4 regions of the Mesorhizobium sp. M0037 genome follow, and region 3 is predicted to be linked to each of the others. Evidence: riboswitches for the same ligand, from Rfam matches in the RefSeq annotation. Region 3 holds a riboswitch; each other region holds the start of a gene.
The links. A riboswitch is a leader RNA that binds a small molecule or an ion and turns the genes downstream of it on or off. The one in region 3 is predicted to bind cobalamin.
Positions count from the first base shown of each region.

Region 1: linked by a shared signal. The riboswitch ahead of NKJ78_RS15115 (CbtB domain-containing protein) and the one ahead of metE (5-methyltetrahydropteroyltriglutamate--homocysteine S-methyltransferase) in region 3 are both predicted to bind cobalamin.
Region 2: linked by a shared signal. The riboswitch ahead of NKJ78_RS24440 (aromatic ring-hydroxylating oxygenase subunit alpha) and the one ahead of metE (5-methyltetrahydropteroyltriglutamate--homocysteine S-methyltransferase) in region 3 are both predicted to bind cobalamin.
Region 4: linked by a shared signal. The riboswitch ahead of NKJ78_RS14885 (DUF1636 family protein) and the one ahead of metE (5-methyltetrahydropteroyltriglutamate--homocysteine S-methyltransferase) in region 3 are both predicted to bind cobalamin.

Region 1 covers NZ_JAMYVB010000008.1:228,008-231,546, forward strand. Annotated here, with positions in the region: gene NKJ78_RS15110 (gamma-glutamylcyclotransferase) at 1-690, shown strand, start outside; cobalamin riboswitch at 758-953, shown strand; gene NKJ78_RS15115 (CbtB domain-containing protein) at 990-1,169, shown strand; gene NKJ78_RS15120 (CbtA family protein) at 1,185-1,988, shown strand; gene cobU (bifunctional adenosylcobinamide kinase/adenosylcobinamide-phosphate guanylyltransferase) at 1,981-2,493, shown strand; gene cobO (cob(I)yrinic acid a,c-diamide adenosyltransferase) at 2,493-3,107, shown strand; gene NKJ78_RS15135 (hypothetical protein) at 3,132-3,446, shown strand; gene cbiB (adenosylcobinamide-phosphate synthase CbiB) at 3,461-3,539, opposite strand, start outside.
Region 2 covers NZ_JAMYVB010000018.1:122,443-125,981, forward strand. Annotated here, with positions in the region: gene NKJ78_RS24430 (PqqD family protein) at 1-48, opposite strand, end outside; gene NKJ78_RS24435 (FAD-binding oxidoreductase) at 210-1,310, opposite strand; gene NKJ78_RS24440 (aromatic ring-hydroxylating oxygenase subunit alpha) at 1,348-2,595, opposite strand; cobalamin riboswitch at 2,713-2,914, opposite strand; gene NKJ78_RS24445 (DUF680 domain-containing protein) at 3,413-3,539, shown strand, end outside.
Region 3 covers NZ_JAMYVB010000011.1:204,240-207,778, reverse strand. Annotated here, with positions in the region: gene metE (5-methyltetrahydropteroyltriglutamate--homocysteine S-methyltransferase) at 1-1,290, opposite strand, end outside; cobalamin riboswitch at 1,385-1,581, opposite strand; gene NKJ78_RS18495 (adenosine kinase) at 1,990-2,982, opposite strand; gene metK (methionine adenosyltransferase) at 3,091-3,539, opposite strand, start outside.
Region 4 covers NZ_JAMYVB010000008.1:182,197-185,735, reverse strand. Annotated here, with positions in the region: gene NKJ78_RS14890 (winged helix-turn-helix domain-containing protein) at 229-1,431, shown strand; cobalamin riboswitch at 1,461-1,665, shown strand; gene NKJ78_RS14885 (DUF1636 family protein) at 1,704-2,129, shown strand; gene cobW (cobalamin biosynthesis protein CobW) at 2,132-3,184, shown strand; gene cobN (cobaltochelatase subunit CobN) at 3,300-3,539, shown strand, end outside.

The DNA.
Region 1 (3,539 bases), on a different contig from region 3:
GCCGCACGACAGATGTCGCTTACGCCGGAGCTGGTCGCGCGCTGCTGGCGCGAGATCAGGGACCCCGGGCCGGATCCGGACGCGATGCATCTCGATGACGCCGACTATGACGCGCTGCTGGATGAATTCCAGGTCGAACTCCCGGATAGCGAACCGCTATGGCTGTTCGGCTATGGATCGCTGATCTGGAAACCGGAAATAGATTATGTCGAGGACCGCGTTGCGCTGGCGCGAGGCTGGCATCGGTCCTTTTGCATGAACATGACGCGCTGGCGCGGCACCAAGGACAGCCCCGGCCTGATGATGGCGCTGGACCGTGGCGGACAATGCAAGGGCGTCGCCTTCCGGCTGACCGAAAGTAACCGGCGCGGGCAGTTGGGCCGGCTTTTCCGGCGCGAAGTCACGCTGAAGCCGACAAGCTACCGGCCGCGCATGCTGAAGCTTGCAAGCGAGGCCGGACCGCTCAGGGCATTGGCCTTCGTCATCAACCGCAACGGCCTGACCTATTCAGGGCCGCTCGACGAGGGCAAGGTCGTCGAAAGGCTGGCAACGTCCTGCGGGCACTGGGGGTCGGGCGCCGACTATCTCTACAACACGGTGAAAAACCTTGAAGAGCGCGGCATTCACGATCGCCATCTGTGGCGGCTGCAGCGGCTGGTTGCCGAGCGGATCACCGCGTTGAACCCGTAACGCCGCATGGCGCATTCGCGCTGTTGGCCGGCGGAATTTGGTTTGCCGGATGCGGCCGTTTCAGCCTATAGTCATGCATGTCGTCGGTTCCGTTAGGGACCAAGAGGGAATGCGGTGAGGGCTGACTTGTTGCCCAATGCCGTGGCTGCCCCCGCAACTGTGTGCGGTAGTCCTCTCCAAGCCACTGAGGATTTTTTCCTCGGGAAGGTGGGGAAGGGCGCTGATCCGCGAGCCAGGAGACCTGCCGGCGACAGGGAACTGACTTCGATGCCCTCGGGTGGAGGGCGAAAGGACAAGATATGAATACCGCTTCCGTCTCCCTCGGCGCTTCCGTCTCCTCGCAGTCGCGCTTCATGCAGCTCGTGCTTAGCGCGTTTCTGGGCATTTTCGTCGTCGGCGTTGTCGGTTTCTCGCATATCGATGCGGTCCACAATGCGGCGCACGACTATCGCCATTCGATGGCGTTTCCCTGCCACTGACGAGGATCTGACATCATGAACCTGTTTCGCAACGTCGTGTTCATCGCGGCGATCGCAGGGCTCGTGGCGGGTGTCGCTCTCGCCTGCATGCAGGCCTACGCCACCGTGCCGCTGATCCTCAAGGCCGAGGTCTACGAAAAGGCTGGTGGCGGCCATGAGCATGAGCATGCCGCGGCGCCCGCCGCCAACGCTGCGGACACCAATGCCATGAGCACCGCCGCGCCGGCGGAAAATGCCGTGAGCAGCGCAGCCCCGGCTGAAGCTGCCGCGCCAGCGGAGGACGAAGGCTGGGCGCCGGCCGACGGCTTCGAGCGATTCGCCTTCAGCGTGCTGGCCAATATCGTCACCGGTATCGGTTTCGCGCTGGTCCTGGTGGCCGTTTCCGAATTCGCCGGCGGCATCGGCAACTGGCGCCAGGGGGTGTTCTGGGGTCTGGCCGGCTTTGCCGTATTCACGCTGGCTCCGGGCCTCGGCCTGCCGCCGGAACTGCCGGCAATGCCGGCGGCCGATCTCATGCAGCGCCAGATCTGGTGGGTGGCGACGGTTGTGGCGACTGCCATTGGCCTTGCCTTGATCGCCTTCCGCACCTCGGCGCCGCTGACCGTCCTTGCCGTCGTTCTGATCGTCGCCCCGCATATTGTCGGCGCGCCGCAGCCCGACAGTTTCGAGACGCCGATCCCCGAAGGCCTGCATCACCAGTTCGTGGTGGCGGTGACGGTGACCAATCTGGTGTTCTGGTTGGTGCTCGGCGCCGTCATTGGCGTGGTGCGCGAACGCTTCACCGGCTCGGCGACCAGCCTGCGCGACAGCTTTGCCTGATCGCAGTTTGACCTTTATCATCGGCGGTGCGCGCTCCGGCAAGAGCGCGCATGCCGAAACCCTGGCGACGGCGTTGCCGCCGCCATGGGCCTATATCGCCACCGCCGAAGCCTATGACGATGAGATGCGCGAGCGCATCGCGCTGCATCGCTCGCGGCGCGGCGAAGGCTGGGCGACCATCGACGCGCCGCTCGATCTTGTCGGAGCGCTCGAAGCCTTGCCCGACAACCAGCCGGTGCTCGTCGATTGCCTGACGCTGTGGCTGACCAATCATATGCTTTCCGACCATGATCTCGAGGCGGAATGCCGGCGGCTAGCCGACATGCTGTCGCGGCCGCGCGGGCCCTGGCTCGTTGTCTCGAACGAAGTCGGGCAAGGCATCGTGCCCGACAATGCGCTCGCACGCCGGTTTCGTGATGCCGCCGGCCGTCTCAACCAGCAGGTCGCGGCGGTTGCCGATACGGTGCTACTGATGGTGGCGGGGCTGCCGCTCAAGGTGAAATGATGACCGATATCGACGCAAAAGACGAAGAACGCCACCGCGCCAAGATGGCCAAACGCAAGGCGGTGCAGGACGCCGAGGTCGCGGAAAAGACGGTCGAGAAGGGGCTGCTGATCGTCAACACCGGACCCGGCAAGGGCAAGACCACGGCCGCCTTCGGGCTGGCGCTGCGCATGCTCGGCTATGGCAAGCGCGTCGGCGTCGTCCAGTTCATCAAGGGCAAATGGCACACCGGCGAAAAGGACGCCTTCGCGGCGTTCGGCGACCGTGTCGTCTGGCACACGATGGGCGAGGGTTTCACCTGGGAGACGCAGGATCTGAAGCGCGACATTGCGGCGGCCGAAGCCGCCTGGGCCAAGGCGCTGGAGCTGATCGCCGACCCCTCTGTCAGCCTTGTCGTCCTCGATGAGCTCAACATTGCGCTGCGCTACGACTATCTCGATCTCGACAAGGTGGTCGCGGCGCTGAAGGCGCGGCGCGAAGGCCTGCATGTCGTCGTCACCGGCCGCAATGCCAAGCCGGCGCTGGTCGAGGCGGCCGACCTCGTCACCGAGATGGGCGTGACCAAACACCATTTTTCCGCAGGCGTTAAGGCGCAGCAGGGAATCGAGTTTTGAGGGTCTAACTTCGGGAGATGACCGTTGGAACAAGCGGTAATTGTCTATCTTCTTCTGAGCGGCGGTCAGTTCGGGGCGCCGGAAGAGCGGCAATCGGTCCAAGTTCTGGAGGATCGGTTGGAACAAGCTGTTTCGAATGCGCATGTCGGCGAATTTGATGGCGACGAGTTTGGCGAGGGCAAATGCACCCTCTATCTGTACGGGCCAGACGCCGAGAAGCTTTTCCTTGTGATTGAGCCTGTGCTGAAATCCTCGGCAGTGGCCGCCGGCGGTTACGCGATCAAAAGATTTGGCGCGGCGGTGGATTCAAACGCCAAGGAAGTCCGTGTCTCTTGGTGAGTCAGGCGGCGCATCTACTGCGAGATCAAAACATCCAGGTAGATGACGACCGCGGAGAGCAATCCAAACAGCGCGATCAGCAGATAGTCTGCT
Region 2 (3,539 bases), on a different contig from region 3:
TTCGAAAACGATGTCCTTGCTTGCGACCGCGTAGACCCGCTGTTGCATCGCTCTGTCCCCCGTCCCATGCGCCCTGAAGGGATGCGCCGGCTTCACGGTCTGCCCAGCCCTTCCTAAGTGCGTCTAAATCACTCGGCCTATGCTTGGCAAGACAAAGACCCGCGAACACAACGCCTGCGTCGGCGACCGTTGCGGCGAAGTCGACCGGCTCAAGCCTCGATTTCGAGCGCCGACAACGGTTTCGAGCAGCAGGCAAGGATGAAACCGTCATCGATCTCGTGGTCGAGGATGCCGCCATTGTGGCTCATCTCGACTTCGCCGGAGACCTTCTTCACCTTGCAGGTGCCGCACAGGCCGAACTCGCAGGCGGCGGGAATCCGCACGCCCGAGCTGCGCGCGGTCTGCAGCACGGTCTGGCCGGCGACGCAGCCGGCGTCGACCTCCGAAAGCGAGAAGCGGATCGGCGTCACGGCTTCGACAGGTGCAGCGATGCCGTCCTCGACCGGGGAGGCAAACGGCGCCGGAATTTCCTCCACCACAGGCGCGGCAAAGCTCTCCTGATGGTATTTCGTCATGTCGAAGCCGGCGGCATCCAGCATGCCGCGCACGGCGCGCATGAACGGATCGGGGCCGCAGCAGAAGATTTCGCGCTCGCGGAAATCCGGAGCCAGCAAGGGCAGCCGGATCGCATCGATGCGGCCCATATGGCCGTACCAGCCTTCGCGGCTGGAACGTTCCTCGATCATGAAGCCGAGCGACAAGCCGGGCATATGGCCGCCGAGCAGTTCGAGTTCCTTGCGGAAGATGATCTCTTCGGCACGCCGCGCGCAGTTGACGAAACCGACATCGGTCCATGGCGCGCAGTCGTTCAGCCAGCGCAGCATCGACATCATCGGCGTCACGCCGGAGCCAGCCGAAATGAACAGGTATTTGGCCGCCGGGTGGCTGTGCAACGAGAAGTCGCCCGCCGGTCCATAGGCCTTGACATGCGAGCCGGGTGCCAGATGGTCGAACATCCAGCGCGTGCCGATGCTGCCGGCCTGCGCCTTGATCGTCACCGCGATCGAAAAGGGCCGCGATGGCGATGACGACAGCGTGTAGGTGCGCATCAGCGGCCCGTCCGGTGTCGGCAGTTCCAGCGTCAAGAACTGGCCCGGCTTGTAGCGGAACCAGGTCTGGTTGTCGGAGCGGAAGGTGAAGGTCTTGACGTCAGGCGCCTCGTCGCTGACGCCGATCACTTCCAGCGCCTGCAGCCTATCGTTCCACGGCGCCATCTGGTCAAGATGGCGATAGAGCCCAAGATCCGTCATCGCATTCATCCTCTGGTCCCTCTTCGCCTGCTCCAGCTCACGCGACGCTGCGCAGCGCCGGCCGGCCGCCTTCGGCAAGGCGCGGGCCGATGAAGGCCGCGTACCATTCGACGAACTGGATCACGCCGCCCTCGTGCAGCTCCGAATAGGGGCCGGGCTCATAGGCCGGAGACAGGATGCCAAAGGCGTTTTCCTCGACGATGCGGCGGTCCTGGTCGTTGGTCTCGGTCCAGACATGGGTGAGCTCCTCAAGGTTGTAGTCGACCCCCTCGACCGCATCCTTGTGCACCAGCCACTTGGTCGTCACCGCGGTTTCGGTGGCGCTGATCGGCAGCACCCGGAAGGTGACCGCATGGTCGATCAGTATGTGGTTCCAGGTCGTCGGATAGTGGTAGTGCATCAAGGTGCCGATGCGGTCGGCGGCAACAGTGTCGGACAGGTTCTTCGTCACCGCGCGCTTTCCCGACATCGTGTAGCTGACGGCATCGCGCAGCAGCGGCGCGCGGGTGGCGCGGTATTGCCCGGCCGGATCGATGCGGAACTTGCTCGGCAGGCCCGCCGCCTCGCATTTCGCCCAGTGCGCCAGCATCTCCGGATCGCTGTCGGCGCCCTGCACGCCGGTCACCGTCGGCGCTTCGGGGAATGTCTTGCACAGCTCCGGATGATTGCCGGCGCAGTGATAGCATTCGCGGTTGTTTTCCCAGACCAGCTTCCAGTTGCCCTTCTCGATGATGGTGCTCTCGAAGGCGACCTTGGCTTCATTCAGCTGGTGCGGCTTGAGGTAGGGCTCTATCATGGCGCGCATCGGGGCAAAGTCGGCAGGTTCTTTCGCCAGGCAGATGAAGATGTAGCCGCCGACGCTCTCGCAGGCGACGGGCTTCAGGCCGAACTGGCTCTTGTCGAAACCGTCGGCCATCTGGCGGGCAAACAGCAGCCGGCCGTCAAGCTCGTAGGTCCACTGGTGATAGGGGCAGACAAGCTTTGCCGCCATGCCCTTCTCAGTGTTGCAGACACGGCTGCCGCGATGGCGGCAGGAATTGTGAAAGGCGTTGATGTTGCCCTTCTGGTCGCGGACCAGCACCACCGGATAATCGCCGATCTGCACGGTGATATAGCTGCCGGGCTTCGGCAGTTCGCAATCATGGCCGATGAACAGCCAGTCGCGATACCAGATAAGCTCCATGTCGAGCTTGAAATAGTCCGGGTCGGTGTAGAAGGGCTGTTCCAGCGAAAAGCCTTGCTTGCGGCCGTTCAGGAGCCTCAGCATGTCGTTGCGCGTATCCATAGTTCTGTCCTCGTGGTTTAAGGACTGAACTTGGTGGTGATGGAGGAAGGATCGGACGCAGGCCGGCGCGGCGCCGGACATGCACTATCCACCTCTTGACCGCCCACCGCGATCAGTCGAGTCTATGCATCTCGGGCTGGTTTCCGGGCTCTGGAGTTGTCCTTGCGGACCATCGCGACACCTTCCCAGGCTGCTGCCCAGTGGTCTCCCGTTGCGACTTGAACTCCACCACCGTTGCGGGGGCAGCGCCGGATTCTGACCGGCTTCCCAATTCTCCGCTGCGTCGTCACGAAGCGGCACCTGAGATGCGATCATCTAATCACGGCAGCGATCGCGACGTCGGCATGAAAGCGACATCATATCCATGCGGCGCGACACGCGCGGCATACGCCCCCCGCCGCCGGTCAAAGAGCTGAGACGTTTCTTGCGACGCCATCATCGCCGTTTCGAATCGCTGCGGATCCAGTTCGATCGGGGGCAAAAGGGCTCAACGGTATCGAAAAGTTACTATTAGCAATCTCTAATCGAACCGAACGGTTCGTTTCTGTTGACAATGCGTGCAGGACGGTGTGAACGACGGCCCGGAAACCGACACCGGAGCGAACCACTCGGTTCGAAATAAGCAACTGAAAACAATGCGATAAATGACCATAGAGGAACTTCCTGGCACAATTTCAAGGTGCAGGACCGTGGTCCACACGGAACAACTTCGTGATTGGAAACCAGCCTATGGCTTTCCCACATCGGGGCTGTCCGAACGACGCGAATTCCTCCCAAGACACGCCGCTAGACGGACAGACAAACTGGAGTCCTAAAAATGAAAAAGATCATCCTCACTGCCGCAGCCGTTTTGGCGATCACGGGCAGCGCCTTCGCCGGTAGCGACAATTACGGTTCCAATGGTGCGAACCAGCCAGCCGTCTCGGTCGACAGCTCGTATACGG
Region 3 (3,539 bases):
CGCGCTGTCCTCAATGCTAGCGATCCGCCCCTGAACAAGCGGGTCATGGATCCTCGTGGATGTCACGCGCGTGGCGGCAGCCTCGGCAGACGCTTTCAACGCGCCTGCCACCGCATCCCTGCCTTGGGACAGGGCCCGGGCCAGCAAGACCAGCTCGTCGGTCTTCTGGGCCGCGAAGGCGAGCCACGACCTGATGTCCGCGTCGAGTTCCGTCTCCATGCGCAGATCAATCGGCACATGCAGCATCGAGCAAGAAGGCGCGATCTCGACGCGGTCCAAGGGCCAGCCGGCGACGATCGGTTTGATGCGGTCGAGAATGGCGGGCAGGTTCGCACGCCAGACGTTGCGGCCATCGATCAAGCCAAGCGAGAGCACCAGATCCTTCGGAGCGAGCCGAGCCACCGTTTCCAGCTGCTCGGGAGCGCGCACGAGATCAATATGCAGGCCGGCCAGGGGCAGAGAAATCGCGGTTTCGAGATTGTCTCCCAGCGACCCGAAATACGTAGCCAGCATGATCTTCAGCTCGGGCGCGGCTTTCGACAGCTGGCCATAGGCGAATTCGAACGCAGCTCGTTCGTTCGGGTTCAGATCGAGGACAAGCGCTGGCTCATCGATCTGCACCCAGTCGGCTCCCGACAGCTTCAGCCTCTCCAGAAGCTGCTCGTAAACCGGCAGCAGCCGCGGTAGGAGCGCGATGGGACCGAACCCCTCGGCAGGCGATTTCGCCAGCTTGAGGAAGGTGATGGGTCCAAGGATGACTGGGCGTGTGTGAATGCCGAGAGCTTTAGCCTCGAGGAAGTAATCGACCGGCTTCGATGACGAGAGGGCGAACGTCTGATCATCATCGAGTTCCGGCACAATGTAGTGGTAGTTGGTGTCAAACCACTTGGTCATTTCCATCGCGGTTACACCAGGTCCATGAGCCTCCTCCTGGTAACCAGCGTGTCCACAATCCTCCGTCTGACCCTGGTTGCCGCGCGCCATTGCGAAGTAGATGTCAAGTGGGACCTCGCCGCTATTCCAGCCGTAACGGGATGGAACGGCCCCGACCATGGCTGCGGTGTCGAGCACATGGTCGTAAAGCGAGAAGTCGTTCGACGGGATTTTCGACACGCCGCGATCGCGCTGCTCTTCCCAGCTAGCGGCACGGAGCGCCTTCGACGTCGTGAGAAGGTCGCCAGCGGACGATGTTCCGGACCAGTAGCTTTCAAGCGCGAATTTCAGTTCTCGCCGACGACCGAAGCGCGGCACGCCGAGCGTTGCTACAGGAATTTGCTGAGAGACAGTCATGTCATACCCCGATGATTGGGGCGTCGGTGACAAGGAAGGCGCTAGCAGGCCGGCATCAACGCCGGGTTGCAGCGGCCACCGAGACACCCCGCCCGTGGACGTAATTCGCGTGGCAGGTCTCCTGGCTCGCGGGGTCATAGCCTCTACCCGTCTTCCTGAGGGTATTCGCCTCAGTGACGTGTGTTGGCTCGCCGCTAACAGTTGCGGGGGCAGCGCCGGCATCGCACCGGCTTCCCTCTTAGCTCCGCTGCGGCAGCGCCGCACGCGAGAACCACGACACGCAGACAATCACAGCAGTTCGCTCTTTTGTCAATGACGCATAACGAAATGTTTATGTCGTTATGTGATCGCGCTTTTACGCCTTTGTCTAGCATTGTGAAATATTCAGTCTGCTGCCCGCATTCGGCATCGTGGGACGTGATCGCAAGTCAGGTCCGACGGACGCCGCGAGTTCTCCGTTACCTCAGGAACCTTACTGGCCTTCCCCAAGCTGAGCTTCTGGAAAATGCTGGTGACGATCTGGATGACGGTGAATGCCGTCATGGCAAGCACGCTTTGCACCGCTCCTCCAGCGAGCTTCACGGCAGCAGCATGGGTCAGTTCTCCGAAGCGAATGGCTGTCGCTATCAGCGAGCTTTGACAAAGTTCCGCCACTGCGGTCATCGCGTCAGTAGGGCGGCTGGTTAGTTGCCCGCGCATCTACAGCAACCCAGCCCCTTCCGCCTCGCGGCGCAAATTCTGCCTTGGCCTTGGGCCGATCTGCTGGATCACCAGGCCGGCCGCCAGCGAGCCAAGGTCGCCGCAGGTCTTGAGGTTGCGGCCCTGCGTGTAGCCATGCAGGAAACCGGCGGCGTAGAGGTCGCCGGCGCCGGTGGTGTCGACCAACTCCTTGATGGCGGTCGCCTCGATGACCACGGTCTCGTCGCCGCGCACGATCACCGAGCCTTTTTCGGAACGGGTGACGGCGGCAATCTTGCAGTCCTTGCGGATCTGAGCCAGCGCCTCGTCGAAGGATTTTGTCTGGTAGAGCGACTTGATCTCGTGGCTGTTGGCAAAGACGATGTCGACAGTGCCCGAGCGCATCAGCTCGAGGAACTCGTCCCGGTAGCGGTCGACGCAGAACGAATCCGACAACGTCATCGACACTTCGCGTCCGGCCTCGTGTGCGAGCTTCGCCGTCTGCCGGATCGCCTCCTTGGCGCGCGGCGGATCCCACAGATAGCCCTCGAAATAGGTAACCTTGGCGCCGGATGCCTTGTCGGCCTCGACATCCTCAGGGCCAAGCTCGACGCAGGCGCCGAGATAGGTGTTCATCGAGCGCTCGCCGTCGGGCGTGACGAAGATCATAGAGCGCGCCGTCGGCGGCTCGCCCTTGAGCGGCCTGGTGTCGAAGGCGACACCCTGTGCATGGATATCGTGCGCATAGATTTCGCCCAGCGCATCGTTGGAGACCTTGCCGAAGAAGGCGGCGCGTCCGCCGAAGCTGGCTACGCCGGCCGCCGTGTTGCCGGCACTGCCGCCGGAGGCCTCGATCGCCGGGCCCATGCGGCTGTAGAGCAGTTCGGCGCGGCGCGTGTCGATCAGGTTCATCGCGCCCTTGATGATGCCGTTGATCTCGAGGAATGCCTCGTCGCACTGGGCGATGATGTCGACAATGGCATTGCCGATGCAAAGCACGTCATAATCCGGCATCAATGTCTCCGCCAAAAAACCCGAGCCGGCTTCTCGCCACGCCTGCCAGGCGCGGGTCTGCCCGGTGGAAATGGGCTTTCCGCTTGCCGATCCGTTCGCCGGCGGCTCTCACGGGGCGGCGAGTCCTGCCTCGCGACGCAATTCGTCCGCCCTGTCTGTCTTCTCCCAGGTGAAATCAGGCTCTTCACGGCCGAAATGGCCATAGGTCGCTGTATTGAGATATATAGGGCGTAAGAGATCAAGCATCTTGATAATGCCTTTCGGTCTGAGATCGAACAACTCAAGAATGAGGCGCTCGATCCTGCTTTCCTCAACCCTGGCTGTCCCGAACGTGTTGACCATGACGGAAACCGGACTGGCCACGCCGATTGCGTAAGCAAGCTGCACCTCGCACACGTCCGCAAGTCCGCTAGCGACGATGTTCTTTGCGACATAGCGGGCTGCATAGGCAGCCGAGCGGTCAACCTTGGACGGGTCCTTGCCCGAGAAGGCGCCGCCGCCATGACGACCCATCCCGCCATAGGAATCGACGATGATCTTGCGTCCAGTGAGACCGC
Region 4 (3,539 bases), on a different contig from region 3:
GCTGCAACGCGGCGAGGGTTAGCGCACGGCTTTCAGCGAAGCAAGTCAAACCTTGTTCAAAAGACAGTGCTGGACGGCAGGCCGGGAAAAACTGGTCCGATCTCCTCCTGTTTGATTTCCTTCATCTTTCACTCCACTTTTGTCTCCTGACACATCTCCCGCCATTTGCCTGCTAGCATCACCGGAATCGCCGGCTAAAGTCGGGAAAATGGTTCGAGGCAAGACACTTTGACGAAGGACAAAATCTCACTCCCGACGGCCAGGCGCATCGCGCTCGCCGCGCAAGGATTTCTCGATCCGCGCCCGGGCGGCACGCCCGATCGCCGCCACCTCGCCCGCGTGCTGTCGCGCACCGGCTTGCTGCAGATCGATTCCGTCAGCGCGGTGGTGCGCGCCCACTATATGCCGCTCTATTCGCGCCTTGGCCCCTACCCGCTCACCCTGCTCGACAATGCCGCAATCACCCGCAAGCGCACCGTGTTCGAGTACTGGGCGCATGAGGCCTCGTTCCTGCCGGTCGAGACCTACCCGTTGATGCGCTGGCGCATGCAGCGCGCCGAGCAGGGCGACGAAATGTATCTCGGCCTCGCCAAATGGGGCCGCGAGCACGCCGCCTATATCGAAGAGATCTACCGCGCGGTCGCCGAGCGCGGCCCGATTGCCGCTTCGGCACTGGAAGGCCAGAAAGGTTCGGGCGGCTGGTGGGGCTGGAGCCACGCCAAGCACGCCTTCGAATGGCTGTTCTGGGCCGGACGCATCACCACGGCGCACCGCCGTGGCTTCGAGCGTTTCTACGACCTGCCCGAGCGCGTGCTGCCGCAGGCGATCCTCGATCTGCCGGTGCCGGCGGCCGAGGACGCGCACCGCGAATTGCTGCGCATTTCCGCCCGCGCCCACGGCATCGCGACGTCGGGTGACCTGCGCGATTATTTCCGCTTGTCGCCGGCCGACATGAAGGGCCGGTTGGAGGAACTGGTTGAGATGGGCGAGTTGCTGCCGGTAAACGTCGAAGGCTGGGACAAGCCGGCTTACCTCTATAAGGACGCCCGTCTGCCGCGAAAGATCGAGGCCCGCGCGCTACTGGCGCCCTTCGATCCGGTGGTCTTCGAGCGCTCGCGCACCGAGCGCCTGTTCGATTTCCACTACCGCATCGAGATCTACACCCCGGCTGACAAGCGCCAATATGGCTACTACGTGCTGCCCTTCCTGCTCGGCGACCGGATCGTCGCCCGCGTCGATCTCAAGGCCGACCGCCCGGCCAGCGTGCTGCGCGTCCACGCCGCCTACGCCGAACCCGGCGCGCCGCCGGAAACTGCCGCAGAGCTGTTCGAGGAATTAAAGCAGATGCAGGGCTGGCTTGGCCTTGAGCGCATCGAAGTGGCGCCGACCGGCAATCTGGGGAAACCCCTGGCCGACATCGCCATGTCGTAGCAGCGCGTTGACACAACTCCCCGCAACAGCCTAAATCCGCTCCAGACGGTCCCCTGCCCGCAACGGCAAGGGCCAAGAGGGAATGCGGTGCGGGACGAAAATCCCAAATCCGCGGCTGTCCCCGCAACTGTAAGCGAAGAGCCAAGGCCGAAAGCCACTGGGTAACACCGGGAAGGCGGCTAACCAAGGCGATGACCCGCGAGCCAGGAGACCTGCCGTCTGAGACAAAGTATCCGATCGCCTGGCGGGTTTCCGGGCAAGGAGCACGGTTTTTGGACCAGAACAGCAGTTTTTCGGCTGGCACAGCGGACATTGCGTCCAGGGACAACGACGCCCTGACCGGCGTGACCGTCATCGTCTGCGCCTCCTGCCGCGATGAGACCGGTTCCGACGCCCATCCGCGCGCCGGCGAATTGCTGGCTGAGGACACACGCCGCGCCGCTGCTGGCGATATCCGGGTCCGCACCGCCGAATGTCTCGGCAATTGCAAGCGCCGCCTCAGCGCCGCGATCCTGCGCGATGGCTGCTGGAGCTATGTCTTCGGCGATCTGACCGCAACCAGCGGCGCCGACCTCGTTACCGGCGCAAAGCTCTTCGCGACTTCGGCCGACGGCCTCATCCCGTGGCGCGGCCGGCCCGATAGCCTCAAGCGCGGCCTCGTTGCCCGCATCCCACCCCTCGACATGCTGAAGGACTGACGATGAACGCTTCAAACCCGGCCGCCAACCTCTCCCGTGTTCCCTGCACTGTCGTTACAGGCTTCCTCGGCGCCGGCAAGACGACGCTGGTCCGCCATCTCCTGGAAAATGCCGGCGGCAAGCGCATCGCCATCATCGTCAACGAGTTCGGCGACATCGGCATCGACGGGGAAATCCTGAAAGGCTGCGGCATCGACACTTGCCCCGAGGAAAACATCGTCGAACTGGCCAATGGCTGCATCTGCTGTACAGTCGCCGACGATTTCGTGCCCGCGCTCGACAAGATCCTCGCACTGACGCCGAAGGTCGACCACATCCTGATCGAGACCTCGGGCCTGGCTCTGCCCAAGCCGCTGGTCCAGGCATTCCAGTGGCCGAGTGTGAAAAGCCGGGTAACCGTCGACGGCGTCATCGCCGTGGTCGACGGCCCGGCGCTGGCGGAGGGACGCGTTGCCAACGATATGGACGCCCTGCAGGCTCAGCGCGCTCAGGACGAAACGCTCGACCATGACGATCCGGTCGAAGAAGTCTTCGAGGACCAGATTGCCTGCGCCGACCTGATCATCCTGTCGAAGAGCGATTTGATGGACGCCCCCGGTTCGGCCCGCGCCAACGCCATCATCAATGAGCATTCCGCTCGCGCGGTAAAAATCGTGCCGACCGCGCATGGCAAGGTCGATCCCTCGGTGCTGCTTGGCCTCGGTCTCGCCGTCGAGGACGACATCGAGAACCGCAATTCCCACCATGACGGCGCTTTCGACCACGAGCATGACGATTTCGACACCTTCATCGTCGACATCCCCTCGATCGCCAATCCGGACGAACTGGCCAGGCGCGTCGCCATGGTGGCCGAGGAAGAGAATGTGCTGCGTGTGAAAGGCTTCGTCGATGTCGGCGGCAAGCCGATGCGGCTTTTGCTGCAGGCCGTCGGCCCACGCGTCAACCATTATTATGACCGCGCCTGGACGGCCGAAGACGATCGCCGCTCGCGTCTCGTCGTCATTGGCCTGAAGGGGCTGAACCGCCCGGCGATCGAGCGTATACTCGCCGGCTGATCTCAGGAGCAATTCCAGGAAAAGTGTGAAACGGTTTTCCCAGAGGAATTGCGTAAAAACAAGGAGATAGAGCGGCTCGCCGTTTCCGTGAAACGGTGAAACGCGCTAAGCCGCGATGCACATACTCACCACCACATCCGCGTCGCTCGACGATCTCGCCGAGCCAGTTGATCTCCGGCAGACGCCGGCGGATATCGTGGCGCTGTCCTTCACCGACAGCGACCTCGCCGGCCTCGCGGCGGGCTGGAAGGCCGATGCTGCCCGCCTGCCGTCAATGCGGCTAGCGGCGCTGCGCGACCTGCGCCATCCCATGTCCGTGGACCTCTGGATCGACAGCGTCGCTCGCTACGCCAAG